DNA from 2 places in the Streptomyces sp. NPDC088157 genome. Region 2 is predicted to be linked to the other one. Evidence: predicted binding sites of a transcription regulator. Region 2 holds the regulator's gene; the other holds the start of a gene.
The links. Region 2 encodes HspR, which represses chaperone genes until heat shock. Its sites were predicted from a motif close to TTGAGNNNNNNNNNCTCAA; they were not measured.

Region 1 (9,770 bases), on a different contig from region 2:
AGATCGACCGCCCACCGGGCGATCGCCAGACCCAGCCCGGTACCGCCGTCGCTGCCCGGACCGTGCGGCCGGCGGACGGCCCCGCGGTTGAACCGCTCGAACACGCGGCGCCACTCCGAGCGCGGAATGCCGGGCCCCTCGTCCAGGACCTCGATCTCCAGCGACTCCGGGAGGGAGCCGCGCCGCGCCTTCACCGTCACCCGTCCGTGCGGCGGACTGTGCTTGACCGCGTTGTCGATCAGGTTCGCGACGACCTGGTGGATGCGCTCCGGGTCCGCGTGCGCGGTCAGCTCGGGCGGGCACACGTCCAGGTGCAGATGGACGTCCGTGCGCGTGTGGCTGCCGCCCGAGCCCATCGTGGCGCGCGCCGAGGCGACCATGTTGGCCTCCTTCAGCACCCCGGACAGGTACGGCCACACCTCGAAGCGCCGTGTGCGCAGCGGGACGACGCCGTTGTCGAGGCGGGACAGGTCCAGCAGCGTCTCCACCAGCCGCCCGAGCCGCTCCGTCTGCTTCAGGGCGGTGCGCATCGTCTCGGTGTCCGCCTCGGCGATCCCGTCGACGACGTTCTCCAGGACGGCGCGCAGGCCGGCGATGGGCGTGCGCAGCTCGTGCGAGACGTTGGCCACCAGCTCCTTGCGCTGCCGGTCCTGCGCCTCCAGCTCGTCCGCCATGACGTTGATCGTCTGGGCCAGGTCGCCCAGTTCGTCGCCGCGGTTCTCGCTCACCCGGCGGGTGTAGTCGCCGTGCGAGATGGACCGGGCCACCGTGTTCATCTCGTCCAGCGGCGCGGTGAGGGAATGCGCCACGAACTGCGTGATCAGCAGTGTGGCGATCATCGAGAAGACCGTGATGAAGCGGAGCTCCGTCTTGGTGTGCACCGCGATCATCGACAGACCGGTGGTGATCAGCACCGAGATGACGACCAGCGCACCCAGCTTGGTCTTGATCGAGAACGGGCGCACGCGACCCCAGGGCTCCCCGGGGCTTCTCGGTCCGTCCGGCCCTGAGCTCATGGCGTCGGGGTCTCCAGCGCGTAGCCCACACCGTGCACCGTGCGGATCCGCTCGGCGCCGATCTTCCGCCGGAGCGCCTTGATGTGGCTGTCGACGGTACGGGTGCCGGAGGCGTCCGCCCAGTCCCAGACCTCCGCGAGGAGCTGCTCACGGGAGAGCACCGCGCGCGGGGTGTTCGCCAGGCAGACCAGCAGGTCGAACTCGGTGGGCGTGAGGTGCACGTCCTCCGAGCGCACCCGGACCCGGCGCTGCGCGTGGTCGATCTCCAGCTCGCCGAGCCGCAGGATCCCGCTGCGCGGCGTGGTCGCCGCGATCGCGGCCCGTTCCACCCGGCGCAGCAGCACGTGCACACGCGCCGCCAGCTCCCGCATCGAGAACGGCTTGGTCATGTAGTCGTCGGCGCCCACGCCGAGCCCGACCAGCATGTCGGTCTCGTCGTCGCGCGCGGTGAGCATCATGACCGGCACCGGGCGGGAGGCCTGCACACGGCGGCAGACCTCCAGGCCGTCGAAGCCGGGCAGCATGATGTCGAGGATCAGCAGGTCGGGCTGCCAGGCCTCTGCCGTGTCGACGGCCGCCGGGCCGTCGCCCGCCGTTTGCACGAGGAATCCCTCGGCGCGCAGGCGGGCCGCGATGGCGTCCACGATCGTCGGGTCGTCCTCGACCACCAGGACGCGCCGCTGCGCTCCCGGAGTCGCCGTCGCCGCGGTGTTGTGTGCGGTGTGTGTCTGCTCCATCGCCCGCCCCTGAGTGTGCTTTCCGGAACCAGTGGGGTGATCCCATGTCTGCGCATGACTGCGGTTGACGCGTAAATGATCGGCGTCAGGGGTGCAGCGTACGGGGAGTCACCACGGCTTTGCTATCCAGGTCGGACGGCGAGATGCACGACGTCCGGCACTCCTCGGGCAACCGGGATCTCTTCGGTACGCACCTGTTGGAACCCGGCATTCCCCATGGTTCCCTCGAATTCCGGAGAGGGGCGGGCAGACCACACGGCCAGTACCCCACCGGGTCTCAACACCCGTGCGCAGCATGCGAGTCCGGCCTCGGAGTAGAGGCTGTCGTTGCCCTCGGTGACGGTCCAGTCGGGCCCGTTGTCGATGTCGAGGCATACCGCGTCGAATGTGTCGCATGTCTCATTGACGTAGTCGAGCAGATCAGCTTCGACGATCCTCGACCGCGGATCGGCGAGAGCGTCGCCGGAGAGCGCGGCCAGCGGGCCGTCGAGATGCCAGTCGATGACGGCGCGCTCGCGCTCCACGACGGTGACACCGCCCCAGCGGGGATCGGCGGCGGCGTGGGCGAGGGAGAAGCCGACTCCGAGTCCGCCGATCAGCAGATCGGGCGAGGGGCGGTCGGCCAGCGCGGCCAGCGCGGCGTCGACCAGCAGCCGTTCGGAACGGCCGTCCGAGGTGTCCATCAGGAAGCAGCCGTTGGCGATGATCTGGAGCAACTCCCCGTGCCGGCGCAGGACCACCTCGCCGTAGGGGCCCTCGCGACGGTCCAGGACTTCGGGGGCGTCGGGGATGTCGAACGGGATGGGCATCAGCCCATCCTGGCACTTTCCTGGCGGTTCGTTGAGGGAATTCCGTGTGCGGCGGATGCGATTGACGTACGCCTGTTCGGAACGGGTGGGAGGCGCGTTCGGAACTTGTAGGAGTCGGCCAGGAGAAGTCTCAGAGCTTTCTGTGAATCGGCTCAGGCGTGGCGTCGGTCACAGACAGCGGACAGTCGCGGCGCGAAAAGTGAGGTGAAACGGAAGGAGCGCCTCACGGTGGAACGCACGGCCGCACCCACGAGCCCGCCCCCGCCCGACGTCTCCGGGCTGCTGGACGGCATCCCGGCCCAGCACACTCCGTCACGCGCCCGGCCGTCGGCCGAGGCGGCCGCCGCGCCGCTCGCAGAAGCGGCCCCCCGCCGCCGGTACCGGATCCCCGTCCCCTTCACCCTCGCCTACGCGGCGGTCCTCGCCGGCACCTCGTATGCCACCGCGCACGCGGACCCCGCCCTCGTGCACACCCTGCACCAGGGCGCCAGCACGGACGTCGCGCATCTGCTGCGGACACCGGTGCTGGTCCTGGTGGCCAGCGCGCTGTGGGTGGCGGGTGGCTTCGCCTCCCCCTTCACGCTCGGCTTCCTGGTCGTCCTCACGACGCTGGAACGGCGCATCGGCGGAGTCCGTACGGCCGCCGTCTTCCTCCTCGGGCATGTCCTGGCCACCCTCGCGACCGAGGTCCCGGTGGGCCTGGGGGTGCTCGTGGGCCGGCTGCCCGACAGTTCGTTGCACCGCCTCGACTACGGCATCAGCTTCGGCGTCGCCGCGAGCGTCGGCGCCCTGGCGGGTCTGCTCCGGCCGTGGCTGCGCGGGCCGCTCCTCGTCGCCTTCGGCGGGATGCTGCTCCAGGACCTGATCGCCTTCACCGATCCGATGACCAACTGGGGGCATCTGATCGCCCTGGCGATAGGCGTCGCCACCTGGCCGTGGGTCCGCAGCTGGGACCGGGACGGGGGCCGACGACTTACCGGTTGCTGAACGATCGCGCCGGTGGCCGTGGCCAGGGCCAGGGCCGTGGCTGGTGGTGGGCGGACGCCGGTCGTCGGTGACGGAACGCCTGCGGCGGGACGCCGGTTGCCGGTGTCGGGACGCGTATGGCCTGCGGCGTGACGCCGGTTGCCGGTGGCGGGACGCGTATGGCCGGTGGGGGGACGCCGGTCGTCGGTGACGGAACGCCTGCGGCGGGACGCCGGATGCCGGTGGCGGGACGCCGGTTGCCGGGCTGCGGCCACCGGTCGTCGGTCGATGGCCGGCGGTCGTCGTGCGTCAGCCGGCGGTCGTCACCCGTCAGTGGCCGGTCGGGAGTCGTCCTGCCGGTGTCAGTCGTCGAACTGGACCGTGCCGTCCTCGTGCAGGGTCGGGTGGAGCTTCATGGGGCCGTACTCGTCGACGTCCGACGGGCGGGGCGGTTCCGGGCCGTCGGGGCCCAGGCGGACCATCCGCTCGACGCGGCAGATCCGGAACAGGCGGCCCTCCACGCTCGCCTCGTCGGCCCGCCCGGCGGCCCGGAACGCCTCCGCGGCCCGCGCGTACAGGATCTTCTTGCGCTCGTCGAAGCGGTAGAGCATCGCCCAGACGCGGGCCATCCCCTCGTACAGCGAGCGGCGGGCCTCGTGCGGGGTCGCCGCCAGGGACCCGCACGGGGTCCAGCCGGAGTCGTCGCGTTCGGCCACCGAGAAGCCGACGGGCAGCCGCACCACGTCCGGGTGCGTCCGGGCCGCCCATTCGGAGTCCGCGCGCACGTCGGCCGGGAAGCGGGCGCCCGTGTACGTGAAGTCGCGCAGGCCCAGCCGCAGGGCGCCCGCCATCGGGCCGTCGTCCCGGTCGGGGTCCAGGACGTAGCCGACGTCCGGCGACGGGCCGGCGACCGGGTCCTCCCACGACGGGTCGGGGGGCTCGAGGTCGGTGGGCCGGGGCGGCTCCAGACCGTCGTCACCGGTACGGGCGAACTCGTCGCCGCGCACCACCCGGTAGCGCACGCCCAGTGCCTCCACCTCGTCGGCCGGAGCCCGCTCCAGCACGGCCACGGCCGCCAGCAGCTCACGCCGGACGGCCCGGTCGCCCGGGCCGTCCTTCGCCTTGAACCACAGGTACGAGTTCAGTCCGTCCCGGGCCTGCTGGGGCATGCCGTCCACCACCGGCTTCAGCAGCCGCCAGCCGGGCTCGGCGGCGGCCGGGTCGCACGCGGCGATACCGAAGACGGGTCCGCGCAGCGCGATGTGCGGATAACGCCGCGAGGCCTCGACGGCGTCCGCCTCCGTCACCCAGGCGACGGGGTCGTCACGGCGGACCAGGTCGGCGTGGAGGGCGTCGAGACGTCGCTTCCAGTCATCGGTCATAGGCGCATTGTGGTCGGGGCGGCGGGCGACTTAGGGGTGAATGCCGGAAGTGGGCGGGGTACGGGGAGGGGGCGCGAGGGGCGCGCCCCGTCGTGCGACTCCGCAGGGTGCGCCCCCGGGGCCGCCGGACGTCACCCCTGCGTGTCCCCCGTGAACTTCGCGCTGGTCAGCGAGGACTCGACGCGCCAGCCCAAGGACTCGTACAGTGCCCGCCCGTCCGGGGTCGCGCCCAGAACGCCGGTCCTGGCGCCCTGTTCGACCGCCGCGCGGTGGAGCGTCCGCATGACGAGGGCGCCGAGCCCGCGGCGGCGGTGGCCGGGGGAGGTCTCGATCTGGTCGACGACCGCCGTCGCGCCGGTCGGTGCGATCTGCCCGCGCGCGGCGAGGGAGCCGTCCGGGGCGGCGATCATGGTGCGGGTCACGCCGCCGCGCGACCAGGTGCGCGTCCGGTAGCCGTCGGGGGCGCAGCCGGGCGGCGCGTCCGTGAGCGGGGCCGTCATCAGGAAGCCGGGCTCGGGGTCGATCCACCAGCCGGGGCCCAGCCAGGGCCCGGCCACCGCCGGGTCGGCGAACACCTTGAGCCACACACCGGCCCCGGTCACCGAGCCCGCCACCTTTCGGACGACCGGCTCCCGCACGGCGTCGTTCGTCGCGCCCAGCACGTGCCGGCTGACGTGATGGGTTCCCGTTCCCACGTCGATGGTCCAGCCCCACGGCTCGGTCAGGGGCGGCGCCGCCCCGCGCGACACGACCCAGCCGTCCACCCACGCCCGGACGAACCGATCCACAGAGACCCCCTGGTAATAGCCCTTATATGGCTACGACTATTACGCCAACCGTATGCCCGAAGGCCTGCGGGACGACAGTCGTGATCGCCCACAGCGAACGGGGCGCACCATGGGGAACATTCGAGGACTCACGTGCATTGAGTCGGCATAGCTCAACTTGACTGCCGAAGGGGAGATCATGGCATCGACGTCCGCTCCGCTCACTCTGCCCGTGCTGCCTCTCGATGACGAGGTCGTACTCCCCGGCATGGTGGTTCCGCTGGACCTCAACGACACCGACGTACGGGCCGCGGTGGAGGCCGCACAGGCCGCCGCCCGTTCAACGCCCGGCAAGCCCCAGGTACTCCTGGTCCCGCGCATCGACGGGACGTACGCGAGCACCGGTGTGCTCGGCACCGTCGAGCAGGTCGGCCGGCTGGCCGACGGCGACCCGGGCGCGCTGATCCGCGGCCGTGGCCGTGTGCGCATCGGCGCCGGCACCACCGGGCCGGGCGCGGCCCTGTGGGTCGAGGGGACGACGGTCGACCAGAGCGTCCCCGAGCCGCTGCCCGGTCATGTCGCCGAACTCGTCAAGGAGTACAAGGCGCTCGCCACCGCCTGGCTCCGCAAGCGCGACGCCTGGCAGGTCGTCGACCGCGTCCAGGCCATCGACGACGTCTCCACGCTCGCCGACAACTCCGGTTACTCACCGTTCCTGACCACCGCACAGAAGGTGGAGCTCCTGGAGACCGCCGACCCGGTGGCCCGCCTGAAGCTCGCCACCCAGCAGCTGCGCGACCACCTCGCCGAGCAGGACGTGGCCGAGACGATCGCCAAGGACGTCCAGGAGGGCGTCGACAAGCAGCAGCGCGAGTTCCTGCTGCGGCGCCAGCTCGAAGCCGTCCGCAAGGAGCTGCGCGAGCTCAACGGCGAGCAGGAGGGCGAGGAGTCCGACGACTACCGTGCCCGCGTCGAGGCCGCCGACCTGCCCGAGAAGGTCCGCGAGGCCGCCCTCAAGGAGGTCGACAAGCTGGAGCGGTCCAGCGACCAGTCGCCCGAGGGCTCCTGGATCCGCACCTGGCTGGACACCGTCCTCGAACTCCCGTGGAACGAAAGGACCGAGGACCGGTACGACATCCAGGGCGCCCGTGCCGTCCTGGACGCCGAGCACGCCGGGCTGGACGACGTGAAGGAGCGGATCACCGAGTACCTCGCGGTGCGCAAGCGGCGCGGTGAGCGCGGCCTGGGTGTCGTGGGCGGCCGGCGCGGCGGTGCCGTGCTCGCGCTCGTCGGCCCGCCCGGCGTCGGCAAGACCAGCCTCGGCGAGTCCGTCGCCCACGCCATGGGCCGCAAGTTCGTCCGCGTCGCCCTGGGCGGCGTCCGCGACGAGGCCGAGATCCGCGGCCACCGCCGTACCTACGTGGGCGCGCTGCCCGGCCGGATCGTGCGGGCCGTCAAGGAGGCCGGATCGCTCAACCCGGTCGTGCTCCTCGACGAGATCGACAAGGTGGGATCCGACTTCCGGGGCGACCCGGCGGCCGCCCTGCTGGAGGTCCTGGACCCGGCGCAGAACCACACGTTCCGCGACCACTACCTGGAGGTCGAGCTCGACCTGTCGGACGTGGTCTTCCTCGCCACCGCCAACGTGCTCGAAGCCATCCCGGAGGCCCTGCTCGACCGCATGGAGCTGGTCCGCCTCGACGGCTACACCGAGGACGAGAAGGTCGTCATCGCCCGTGACCACCTGCTCCCGCGCCAGCTGGAGCGGGCGGGCCTGGACAAGGACGAGGTGGCCCTCGACGAGAGCGCGCTGCGCAAGCTCGCCGGCGAGTACACCCGTGAGGCGGGGGTGCGCACCCTGGAGCGGTCCATCGCGCGGCTGCTGCGCAAGGTCGCGGCCCAGCACGAACTGGGCGAGCGGGAACTCCCGTTCACCATCGGGGACGAGGATCTGCGCGGTCTGATCGGCCGGCCGCACCACGTGCCCGAGTCCGCCCAGGACCCGTCCGAGCGCCGGACCGCGGTGCCCGGTGTCGCGACCGGTCTCGCGGTCACCGGCGCCGGCGGTGACGTCCTCTTCGTCGAGGCGTCGCTGGCCGACCCGGAGACGGGCGCGGCGGGCCTGACCCTCACCGGTCAGCTCGGCGACGTGATGAAGGAGTCGGCGCAGATCGCGCTCAGCTTCCTGCGCAGCCACGGCGCCGAACTGGAGCTGCCGGTGGGCGACCTGAAGGACCGGGGCGTGCACATCCACTTCCCGGCGGGCGCGGTCCCCAAGGACGGCCCGAGCGCCGGCGTCACCATGACGACGGCCCTCGCGTCCCTGCTGTCCGGCCGGCTCGTCCGCACGGACGTGGCGATGACCGGCGAGGTCTCCCTCACCGGCCGGGTCCTGCCGATCGGCGGTGTGAAGCAGAAGCTGCTCGCCGCGCACCGGGCGGGTGTCACCACGGTGATCATCCCCAAGCGCAACGAGCCCGACCTGGACGACGTCCCGGCGGAGGTGCTGGACAAGCTGGACGTCCACGCCGTCACGGATGTCCGCCAGGTCCTGGAACTGGCGCTCGCGCCCGCCACGAGCGGTGCGGCGCCGGAGGTCCCGGTCGCGGCGTGAGACCGCGCCCCCGGAGGGGGGCGCCGTCCGCGGCGACCGGACGGGGAGGGCCCGGGTCCTGTGACGGAGACCCGGGCCTTCCCCGTGTCCGGTGCGCAGCCGAACCGCCGCCGGGCCGGGCCTGCGAAATACTGAGTGAGCTGCACCGACGGCAGCGACCGGCGAGATCAGGGGTGCTGACGTGCACGAGGACACAGACGGCGGGAAGCCGTCGCGTGGTGTGGAGCAGGGCGACCGGGAGTTCCTGTCCCTGGAGCGGGAGCTCACGGTGCTGCTGCGCCGCGCCCGCGCCAACCAGGGGGAGATGGCCCGCGAGGTCCACCCGGACCTGGAGTCCGCCGCCTACGGGCTCCTCGTCCGGCTGGAGGAGTGCGGCCGTCAGCGCGCCACGGAACTGGCCGGCTACATCGGCGTCGGCAAGGCCACCATGTCCCGCCAGCTGCGCGCGCTGGAGCAGCTCGGCCTGGTCGCCCGTGCGCCGGACCCGGCGGACGGCCGCGCCTGGCTGGTCGACCTCACCGAGGAGGGCCGCACCCGGGTGCGCAGGGTCCGCCAGGCCCGTCGCGAGCGGTACGTCAGCCACTTCTCCGACTGGGACCGCAGAGAGGTCGGGGAACTGGCCCGGCTGCTCGGCCAGCTGAACCGGGGGATGGAGAAGTGATCCGGAGCGGACCCGAGGGGGTCTGACCCGAAGGAGCACCGCCGCGTCCGCGCCCTTCAGAGCTCGACACACACCACCGTCGCGTCGTCGTGCGTCTTCGCCCGGCCCAACAGCGACCGCCCGGCGTGGTCGTCCGCGCGCTCCAGTTCCCGGACCCGCCGCACCAGCGCCCGGGCGCCCTCCTCGCCGACGAGGGCGCCCAGGTCCGTCCAGTCGCCCTCCCGGAAGACCTCCGCCCAGCGGGTGGCCCCGTCCGACAGTGCGGTCAGCGCGCGGACCTCCGCGCGCGGCACGCTCGCGGTGACCGCGCGGGCGGCCACCGCGGGGTCGGCCGCGGCCGTGAAGAACCCGCCCTCCTTGTTGCGGAGCGTGCCGTCGACGACCTCGGCGCTCCGCAGCAGGGCGCGCGGCAGGCGGGCCAGCCGGTCGTCGCGGACGGGGGTGACCGTGCCGTCCGGGGCCGTCAGCAGCAGCGTCGCGTCGCACAGGACCAGGTATTCGACGGTCCGCGGCGACCATCGCGCGAGGACCACGGTGGCCTGTGGGGTGCGTGGGTGAGAAAGGTCACAGGTTTCGGCATGGGCCCCGGCGGTACGCGCGATGGCGAGGGCGAGTGCCTCGACCAGCGGAACATCCGGGAGTGAAACGGTCAGTTCGGTCAGGGCGCCGCCCAACCGCGCGGTGAACCAGGGGACCGAATGCAGACAGCCCGCGCCGCCCGGCGGCGGCGTCACTCCGTCCAGCAGGACGAGCGAACCGCCCTGTCCGGAGGCGGGAAGTCCGACACTCGCGAAGTCCTCGTTGGGGCGGGCCCGATC
Region 2 (9,770 bases):
CCCAGGGATTGCCCTTCTTCTCCAGGTTCTTGAGCATCGTGCCCGCCTCGGACGGGAACGCGGACTCGATCATCACCTGGTAGCGGCGCATGTCGACGATGTGGTCGACGTGCTCGATGTCGACGGGGCACTGTTCGACGCAGGCGCCGCAGGTGGTGCAGGACCACAGGACGTCCGGGTCGATGACGCCGTTCTCCTCGGCGGTGCCGATGAGGGGGCGCTCGGCCTCGGCCAGCGCGGCCGCGGGCACGTCCTTGAGCTGCTCCTCCGACGCCTTCTCCTCGCCCTCCGCCGTCTTGCCGCCGCCGGCCAGCAGGTAGGGCGCCTTGGCGTGCGCGTGGTCGCGCAGCGACATGATCAGCAGCTTGGGGGAGAGGGGCTTGCCGGTGTTCCAGGCGGGGCACTGCGACTGGCAGCGGCCGCACTCGGTGCAGGTGGAGAAGTCCAGCAGGCCCTTCCAGGAGAACTGTTCGACCTGGGAGACGCCGAACACGTCGTCGTCACCGGGGTCGGTGAAGTCGATCGGCTTGCCGCCCGACGTCATGGGCTGCAGCCCGCCCAGCGCCGTCGCGCCATCGGCGTTGCGCTTGAACCAGATGTTCGGGAACGCCAGGAAACGGTGCCAGGCGACACCCATGTTCGTGTTGAGCGAGACCACGATCATCCAGATGAACGACGTCCCGATCTTGATCATCGCGACGAGGTAGACCAGGTTCTGGAGCGCGGTGACGCTCAGCCCCTTGAAGGCCAGGACGAGCGGGTACGAGGCGAAGTAGCCGGCCTCGTAGTGCTCCACGTGGTGCAGTGCGCCCTCCAGGCCCCGCAGCACGTAGATGGCGAGGCCGATGGTGAGGATGACGTACTCGACGAAGTAGGCCTGACCGGCCTTGGAGCCGGCGAAGCGGGACTTGCGGCCGGCGCGGGAGGGCAGGTTCAGCAGCCGGATCGCCATGAGGACGGCGATGCCGAGGATCGTCATCACGCCGATGAACTCGATGTAGAGCTCGAACGGCAGGAAGTCGCCGACGACCGGCAGTACCCAGTCGGCCTGGAAGAGCTGACCGAAGGCCTGGGCGAGGGTCGGCGGCAGTGTCAGGAAGCCGATCGCCACGAACCAGTGGGCAAAGCCCACGATGCCCCAGCGGTTCATCCGCGTGTGGCCGAGAAACTCCCGCACCAATGTCACGCTGCGCGCGTAGGGATTGTCTGTCCGGGCTCCTGCGGGCAGCGGCTGGCCCAGTTTGAAGTACCGGACGAACTGGCCGATGGCACGCGCGATCAGCGCGACGCCGACCGCGGTCAGAAGCAGCGACACGATGATCGCGGCGAGTTGCATTTGGGGGCTCCTCGGGCCTGCGAGGGAAATTACTAAGCGGTAACTTATGCAGTCCGTCTGAGACTACCCCGTATTCTCCGTCGCACTGTAGCGGGATGCGGAGTGATCTCAGTCGCTGAGGGTTGCCTCAGAATCCGATCGGGTTTCGGGTCGGTCGTGCGGCGGATCAAGGGTCGAATCGTGGGTGGGAGCGCGGGGCGGTTCCGCGGTCGGCGTGGGGCGCTTTCCGGCCGGATCGCGGCCGGATCGTGGTCGGGCCTCGGCCGGATTCCTGTCGGGTCGCGGTCGGGGTCCGGCCGTGAGGCGGTCGCAAACTCGGCCGTGTTATGCGTACCAAATTGGTACATTTATGACTAATTTATATCCGTGCTCTACGGGATCGTCGCCGCCATCACCGCCCTGTTCCTCGCCGCCGTCCTCGCCGCGCTGCTGCGCGTGCCCGCCCTGCGTCTGGGGTTGCTCGACCGGCGGCAGCGACAGCGGCGGGTGCCTCTGTTCGGGGGTGCCGCCGTGGTGCTCGCCACCTGTCTCGTCGCGGTCGCCGGGGACCGGACGGGCATCGCTCCGCTCGGGGGCGGCATCGAGGTGCTGCTCGCCGCCGGGGGCGCCGTCGCCGCGCTCGGGCTCGTCGCGGACGTGTGGCGGCTCCACACGCGGTTCCTGGTCATCGGTACGGCCGTCGCGGCCGCCTTCGTGGTGCCGTACGGCGACACCGGAGTGGTGGCGGGAGTGGCGGGCGTCGGCTGGATCACCTTCGTGGCCCTCGCCTTCCGCTCCCTCGACCACGCCGACGGGGTGGCCGCGACCGTCGCCGTCGTCACCGCCTTCGGGATGGCCGCCTGTGCCGCCGTCGAGGTCATGGACGGGCTGGCGGTCCTGCTGAGCGTGTTCGCCGCCGCGCTGACCGGGTTCCTGATGCACAACTGGCCTCCCGCGCGTGTCGCCCTCGGGGCGTGCGGGTCCCTCTTCGCGGGCTTCCTGCTCGCCGCGGCCGCCGTGACCGCCCGCGCGGGACACGATCCCGTCGCCGGTGCGGGCGTGCTGTTCGCACTGACCGCGGTCGCCGGGGCGGACGTCGTCCTGGTGGTGCTGTCGCGGCGGCTGGCCCGACGGCCCCTGCTGCGCGGCGGCGCCGACCATGTCGCCCACCGGCTGCGGCGGCTCGGTCTCACCGCCCAGGGGGTGACCGTCCTGCTCGGTGTCGCGGCCTTCGCGGCGGTGCTCGTCGGGGTGCTGGTGCACGCCGGACGGACGGACGCGCGGGCGGTGTGGTGGGTGGCGGGCGGGGCACTCGTCGTCGTGTTCGGGCTGCTGCGGGTGGCGGTGTACGGGCCGCCACGCGCGCGTGGCCGTCGCCCCGGGCGGACTCGGCGCTCGCATCGCGCGCGTGACGCCCGTGCCGCGGGTGTCCGTGCCGTGGGCGCCGCTCGCGGTGCCGGGGGAACGGGCGGAGCCGGCGGAACCGGTGGCGGCCCCCAGGAGAGTCGCCCCGCACCGCGTCCGGTGCCGGGCTCCGCGTCGGTGTACGCGCCTCGGCGTCAACCCGAGGACCAGGTGAACCACCCGGAACCCCCTGTGCGACGGGCTGGGCGATCCGTATCCCCGCAGGTCAATGCGACATTGCGTGTAAGGAACGGATAAGAGTTGAGTGGGTCCGACTCAGGTCTGTTGACCCAGCGGTGGGTGTCGTGCACACTTGAGTCCGTTCCACTCAAGTCAGCTGGAGGAAGATCACCATGGCACGTGCGGTCGGCATCGACCTGGGCACAACCAACTCCGTCGTAAGCGTTCTGGAGGGCGGCGAGCCCACCGTCATCACCAACGCCGAGGGTGCCAGGACCACGCCGTCCGTCGTCGCCTTCGCGAAGAACGGCGAAGTCCTCGTGGGCGAGGTCGCCAAGCGGCAGGCGGTCACGAACGTGGACCGGACCATCCGCTCGGTGAAGCGCCACATGGGCACCGACTGGAAGATCGAGCTCGACGGGAAGCCCTTCAACCCGCAGCAGATGTCCGCGTTCATCCTGCAGAAGCTGAAGCGGGACGCCGAGGCCTACCTGGGCGAGAAGGTGACCGACGCGGTCATCACCGTCCCGGCCTACTTCAACGACTCCGAGCGCCAGGCGACGAAGGAAGCCGGTGAGATCGCCGGTCTCAACGTCCTTCGCATCGTCAACGAGCCCACCGCGGCCGCGCTCGCGTACGGCCTCGACAAGGACGACCAGACGATCCTCGTCTTCGACCTCGGTGGCGGCACCTTCGACGTGTCCCTCCTGGAGATCGGTGACGGCGTCGTCGAGGTGAAGGCGACCAACGGCGACAACCACCTCGGTGGTGACGACTGGGACCAGCGTGTCGTCGACTACCTGGTGCAGCAGTTCAAGTCCGGCCACGGCGTGGACCTCGCCAAGGACAAGATGGCGCTCCAGCGTCTGCGCGAGGCCGCCGAGAAGGCGAAGATCGAGCTGTCCTCGTCCACCGAGACCTCGATCAACCTGCCCTACATCACGGCGTCCGCCGAGGGCCCGCTGCACCTGGACGAGAAGCTCACGCGCGCCCAGTTCCAGCAGCTGACGGCCGACCTGCTGGAGCGCTGCAAGACGCCGTTCCACAACGTCATCAAGGACGCCGGCATCAACCTCTCCGAGATCGACCACGTCGTTCTCGTCGGTGGTTCGACCCGGATGCCCGCCGTCGCCGAGCTCGTGAGGGAGCTGACCGGCGGTCAGGACGCCAACAAGGGCGTCAACCCGGACGAGGTCGTCGCCATCGGCGCCGCGCTCCAGGCCGGCGTCCTCAAGGGTGAGGTCAAGGACGTCCTGCTCCTCGACGTGACCCCGCTGTCCCTCGGCATCGAGACCAAGGGCGGCATCATGACCAAGCTGATCGAGCGCAACACGACGATCCCGACGAAGCGTTCGGAGATCTTCACGACGGCCGAGGACAACCAGCCGTCGGTGCAGATCCAGGTCTACCAGGGTGAGCGCGAGATCGCGGCCTACAACAAGAAGCTCGGCATGTTCGAGCTGACCGGTCTGCCGCCGGCGCCGCGTGGCGTCCCGCAGATCGAGGTCGCCTTCGACATCGACGCCAACGGCATCATGCACGTCACGGCCAAGGACCTCGGCACCGGCAAGGAGCAGAAGATGACCGTCACCGGCGGCTCCTCGCTGCCGAAGGACGAGGTCGACCGCATGCGCCAGGAGGCCGAGCAGTACGCGGACGAGGACCACCGCCGTCGCGAGGCCGCCGAGGCCCGCAACCAGGGCGAGCAGCTCGTCTACCAGACGGAGAAGTTCCTCAAGGACAACGAGGACAAGGTCCCGGCCGAGGTCAAGACCGAGGTCGAGGCCGCCGTCGAGGAGCTGAAGGCCGCGCTCAAGGGCGAGGACACCGCCGAGATCCGCACGGCCACCGAGAAGGTCGCCGCGGTCTCGCAGAAGGTCGGCCAGGCCATGTACGCCGACGCCCAGGCCGGTCAGGGCGCCGACGCCCCGCAGGCCGACGCCCCGAAGGCGGACGACGACGTCGTGGACGCCGAGATCGTGGACGACGAGCGCAAGGACGGTGCCGCGTGACGGAGGAGACTCCGGGCTTCGAGGAGAAGCCCGACGTCCCCTCCGGCGCCACCCCTGAAGACGCCGAGCCGAAGACCGCCCCCTCCTCCGCTTCGGCGGACGGGGCGGCCCCGGCAGGGGACGCGAACCAGACAGCCGGTCTGGTGGCCCAGCTGGACCAGGTGCGCACCGCTCTGGGTGAGCGCACCGCGGACCTCCAGCGCCTCCAGGCCGAGTACCAGAACTACCGTCGTCGGGTCGAGCGCGACCGGATCGCGGTCAAGGAGATCGCCATCGCGAACCTCCTGACCGAGCTCCTTCCCGTGCTCGACGACGTCGGCCGCGCGCGGGAACACGGCGAACTCCTCGGCGGGTTCAAGTCCGTCGCCGAGTCTCTGGAGACCATCGCGGCGAAGATGGGCCTCCAGCAGTTCGGCAAGGAGGGCGAGCCCTTCGACCCGACGATCCACGAAGCCCTGATGCACAGCTACGCGCCCGACGTCACCGAGACGACGTGCGTGGCGATCCTCCAGCCCGGGTATCGGATCGGCGAGCGCACCATCCGCCCCGCGCGGGTGGCCGTGGCCGAACCTCAGCCCGGTGCGCAGGCGGTGAAGGCCGACGAGGCCGAGGCGGCGGGTGACGACAAGGAGAGCGGTGGCCCGGACGAGGGCTGAGCTCGAGCGGATGAGCGGGTGGAAGGAGGGACGTCGAGGATGAGCACCAAGGACTTCGTCGAGAAGGACTTCTACAAGGTCCTCGGCGTCCCCAAGGACGCCACCGAGGCCGAGATCAAGAAGGCGTACCGGAAGCTCGCCCGCGAGTTCCACCCGGACGCCAACAAGGGCAACGCCAAGGCGGAGGAGCGCTTCAAGGAGATCTCCGAGGCGAACGACATCCTCGGTGACCCCAAGAAGCGCAAGGAGTACGACGAGGCACGCGCCCTCTTCGGCAACGGCGGCTTCCGTCCGGGCCCGGGCGCCGGCGGCTCCTTCAACTTCGACCTGGGCGACCTCTTCGGAGGCGGGGCCCAGGGCGGCGGCGCCCAGGGCGGCTTCGGCGGCGGCATCGGGGACGTGTTCGGCGGCCTGTTCAACCGTGGCGGCCCCGGCACGACCCGTACCCAGCCCCGGCGCGGCCAGGACATCGACACCGAGGTCACCCTGAGCTTCACGGAGGCGATCGAGGGCGCGACGGTTCCGCTGCGCATGTCCTCGCAGGCCCCCTGCAAGGCGTGTTCGGGGACGGGCGACAAGAACGGCACCCCCCGGGTGTGCCCGACCTGCGTGGGCACCGGCCAGGTGGCGAGGGGTTCGGGCGGCGGCTTCTCGCTGACCGACCCCTGCCCGGACTGCAAGGGCCGGGGCCTGATCGCCGAGCATCCCTGCCTGGACTGCAAGGGCAGCGGCCGCGCGAAGTCGTCGAGGACCATGCAGGTCCGCATCCCCGCCGGGGTGACGGACAGCCAGCGCATCCGGCTGCGCGGCAAGGGCGCCCCGGGCGAGCGCGGCGGCCCGTCGGGCGACCTGTACGTCGTCGTCCACGTCGGCGCCCATCCGGTGTTCGGCCGCAAGGACGACAACCTGACGGTGACCGTGCCGGTGACGTTCACCGAGGCGGCACTCGGCGGCGAGGTCAGGGTGCCGACGCTCGGTGGGCCGTCCCTGACCCTGAAGCTTCCGCCCGGCACGCCCAACGGCCGCACCATGCGGGCGCGGGGCAAGGGCGCGGTCCGCAAGGACGGCACTCGCGGCGACCTGTTGGTCACCGTGGAGGTGAGTGTTCCGAAGGACCTGTCGGGGAAGGCTCGTGACGCACTGGAGGCGTATCGCGAGGCGACCGCGGACGAGGACCCGCGGGCGGAGCTGTTCGAGGCCGCGAAGGGAGCTTGACAGTGATGGACGGCCGTCGGCGTAACCCGTATGAACTGACTCAGGAGACCCCGGTCTACGTCATCTCGGTGGCGGCCCAGCTCTCCGGCCTGCATCCGCAGACACTGCGTCAGTACGACCGTCTGGGCCTGGTGTCCCCCGATCGCACCGCCGGCCGGGGCCGCCGCTACTCGGCCCGCGACATCGAGCTGCTGCGCACGGTGCAGGCCCTGTCCCAGGACGAGGGCATCAACCTGGCCGGCATCAAGCGGATCATCGAGCTGGAGAACCAGGTGGCCGCGCTCCAGGCCAGGGCCGCCGAGCTGGAGGCCGCGCTGGACGGCGCGGCCGCGGCCATGCAGCAGCGGGAGGCGGCCGTGCACGCCTCCTACCGGCGTGACCTGGTGCCGTACCAGGAGGTGCAGCAGACCAGCGCGCTGGTGGTCTGGCGACCGAAGCGGCAGCAGCCGATGCCCGACTGACCGACGCCCGGCCGGCAGGTACGCGGAAAGGGCAGGGGCCCGGAGATTCGTCTCCGGGCCCCTGCCTTGTTTCCCGCTTCCCGCTTCCCGCTTCCCGCGTCTGGCCTCTCGTGTCCCGCATCTCGTGTCTGGATCACGGGAGTCGGTCGCCCGATACGGGGTCAGTCGCCCTTGCCGACGCCCGGTTCGGGCCGCTCCTGGCCGGGTGGCTGTTGCTGCGGCTGCCGGTCGGGCGCGGGCTGCCGGTGGGCGCCGCCCTTGGGAACGCCCATCTGCCAGAGGTGCGAACCGGAGATGCCGGGGGCGGGGGACGGCGTTGAGGCGGCCGGGGTTGCGGCCTGGGTCCCGGCCGGGGCCGGGGCCACTTCCGCCGCCTGCGCTGCTTTCTCCGGTTGCGCTGCTTCCTTCGGCTGTGCGGCTTTCTCCGGTTGCGCTGCTTCCTTCGGCTGTGCGGCTTTCTCCGGTCGCGCTGCTTCCCTCGGCTGTGCGGCTTCCGCCGCCTTCCTCGGCTGTGCGGCTTCCGCCGCCTGTGCCGCTTCCGCCGCCTGTGACGCTTCAGTCGCCTGCGTCGCTTCCGTTTCCTGTGTCGGCTGCGTTGTTCGGCCGGGGGGCGGGCGGTGCCAGCGTTCCGGGATGGTCGACCGCCGTCGTACGGCCTCCGGGTCGCCGGCCGCAGCCGCCGCGACGGCGCGTGCGCGCAGGGCGCTCTGGCGCGCGATCGGGGAGAAGCCGGGGGCCGCGTTGCCGGTCTCGGACGGCAGACCGCGGACACCCATCGCGTTCAACTCGCCTTGGAGTCCCGTCTCCGGGGCGAATATCTCGCGCGGGAGCTGCCATGAGGCCGCGCCGTCCACGTCCACGCGGTGTTCCCTGCCGTCCACGGCGAAGGTGAGCCCGTAGCCGATGTACTGGTCGTCCTTGTCGAACAGCAGGTCCCCGGAGATCTCCCCGCCCCGGTCGCGGACCTCGTTCGCCAGGACCTGGAGTGCGGGCGGGAGGGGGTTGGTGCGGCCTAGGCTGGAGACGTAGCCGTCGGCCCTGGCCGTCTTCCGTTCCCCGGTGGCCTCGTCCACGTAGCCCGCCTGGAACCAGGTCTCTCCGCTCTCGTGCCGGTAGGTCTCGATCGCGCCCACCTGGGCCCGGCCGATCGTCAGCCGCGGGTTCTCGCCCGTGCCGTACTCGGCGAGCATCGCCGGGTACTGGACCTGGTGCCGGAGCGCGGCCGGTGGACTCGAGCCGACGATCGTGACGCGGGCGTCGGGATCGGCCCGCAGGATGATCTCGGCGTTGGCGACCCCGGTGCCACCTGAGCCCGCGATGATCCAGTGCTGGGCGGCGTGCGGGTCGAAGCGGTTCTCGGCGACCTCGTCGCCCAGCAGCGCCCGGCCCTGCGCGGCCTCACGCGCCGCCTCCCACTTCCGCGTCGAGTCGAGAGCGGTGAAGCAGTTCTCCATGCGCGCGGCGGCGCCGCTCTCCAGGCCCGCGGAGAGAGCCTCCTTCAGCATCGAGGAGTCCAGGGCCTCCAGCACGGTACGGGCGTCCGCGCCGCCCCGTTCGGCCTGGGTCAGCCAGGCGCGCACCTCGCCCGCGTGGGTTACTCCCTGCCCCTCCAGCTCCCCCAGTCGTGCACTGATCAGCCGTACGGCCTCGCTCCGGCTCTCCACGGGGAAGTCCCCGCGTGGCATTCCCGGCACGGCATCGGGCGTGAGGCCGGTCGCGACGCTCGGCGTCCCGTCGCACGCCACCCACAAGGGGGTCCCGCTCTCCTGGCCGTCCGGGCCGAACTTCCTTATCTCCACGAGGAGTTCGCCGTCCCGGCCCAGGCGCAGCCGGGCGCGGCCGTTCACCACGTCGCCCTGGGTGGCGAGCTGGTCCTCCCAGACCCGTACCGCGTGGATGGACACCCGGTGCCGGGGGTCCTCGACCGCCGAGTACGGGTCGACGCCCATCCATCGCGCGAGGTCGCGGTCCTGGTCCGCCGACTGGACGATGCCGTCTCCGGGGTCCAGGTGCCAACGGCCGGCCCCGTCCACCAGCAGCGCCTCCGGATCCCGCCCGGTGAGACTCGCGCCGCCGCCGATCGCGACTTTGCGCAGCGGGAGTCGCCCTTCGGCGAGCTGCCCCTCCAACGTCTGCACGGTGCGCTCGCTGACCTGCGCGCGGTACTCCGCCCAGCGCTCGGCAGCGGGTTGCAGCTCATCTCGGGGGAGGGGGAGGCCGTTCTGGTCGTAGCCCGGCATGGGCATGGTGACGTCCCGCCGCCCGATGAACGCCTCGACCTGACGTTCCGCGCGCAGGGCGGCGTCCCGGGAGGCCTGGAGGGCGGTGGCGTCGGCGGGGGAGAGGTTCTCCATGGGGTGGGCGAGGGCGTCGAGAAGACGCCGGGAGCCGGCAGAGAGAAAATCGGCCGACACCCGGTATCGCACGCGTGCCGCCCTCTCCTGGGGCCGGAACGCCTCCTCGTCGCTCATGGCGACGGTCGGCCGGATGCCGTAAGGATCAAGCAGCGCGGAGAACTCCGCACGCG

Region 1: the regulator HspR is predicted to act here: its motif matches at 5,836-5,854, upstream of lon (endopeptidase La).

The regions. Positions count from the first base shown of each region.
Region 1 is NZ_JBIUSU010000002.1:499,615-509,384, reverse strand. It holds gene ACIPFH_RS08595 (ATP-binding protein) at 1-1,016, opposite strand, end outside; gene ACIPFH_RS08590 (response regulator transcription factor) at 1,013-1,753, opposite strand; gene ACIPFH_RS08585 (spermidine synthase) at 1,876-2,562, opposite strand; gene ACIPFH_RS08580 (rhomboid-like protein) at 2,791-3,549, shown strand; gene ACIPFH_RS08575 (DUF5954 family protein) at 3,891-4,910, opposite strand; gene ACIPFH_RS08570 (GNAT family N-acetyltransferase) at 5,042-5,698, opposite strand; gene lon (endopeptidase La) at 5,877-8,291, shown strand; gene ACIPFH_RS08560 (MarR family winged helix-turn-helix transcriptional regulator) at 8,473-8,952, shown strand; gene ACIPFH_RS08555 (hypothetical protein) at 9,009-9,770, opposite strand, start outside.
Region 2 is NZ_JBIUSU010000005.1:341,972-351,741, reverse strand. It holds gene ACIPFH_RS21650 (heterodisulfide reductase-related iron-sulfur binding cluster) at 1-1,336, opposite strand, end outside; gene ACIPFH_RS21645 (undecaprenyl/decaprenyl-phosphate alpha-N-acetylglucosaminyl 1-phosphate transferase) at 1,703-2,977, shown strand; gene dnaK (molecular chaperone DnaK) at 3,073-4,911, shown strand; gene grpE (nucleotide exchange factor GrpE) at 4,908-5,567, shown strand; gene dnaJ (molecular chaperone DnaJ) at 5,607-6,782, shown strand; gene ACIPFH_RS21625 (heat shock protein transcriptional repressor HspR) at 6,788-7,243, shown strand; gene ACIPFH_RS21620 (hypothetical protein) at 7,405-9,770, opposite strand, start outside.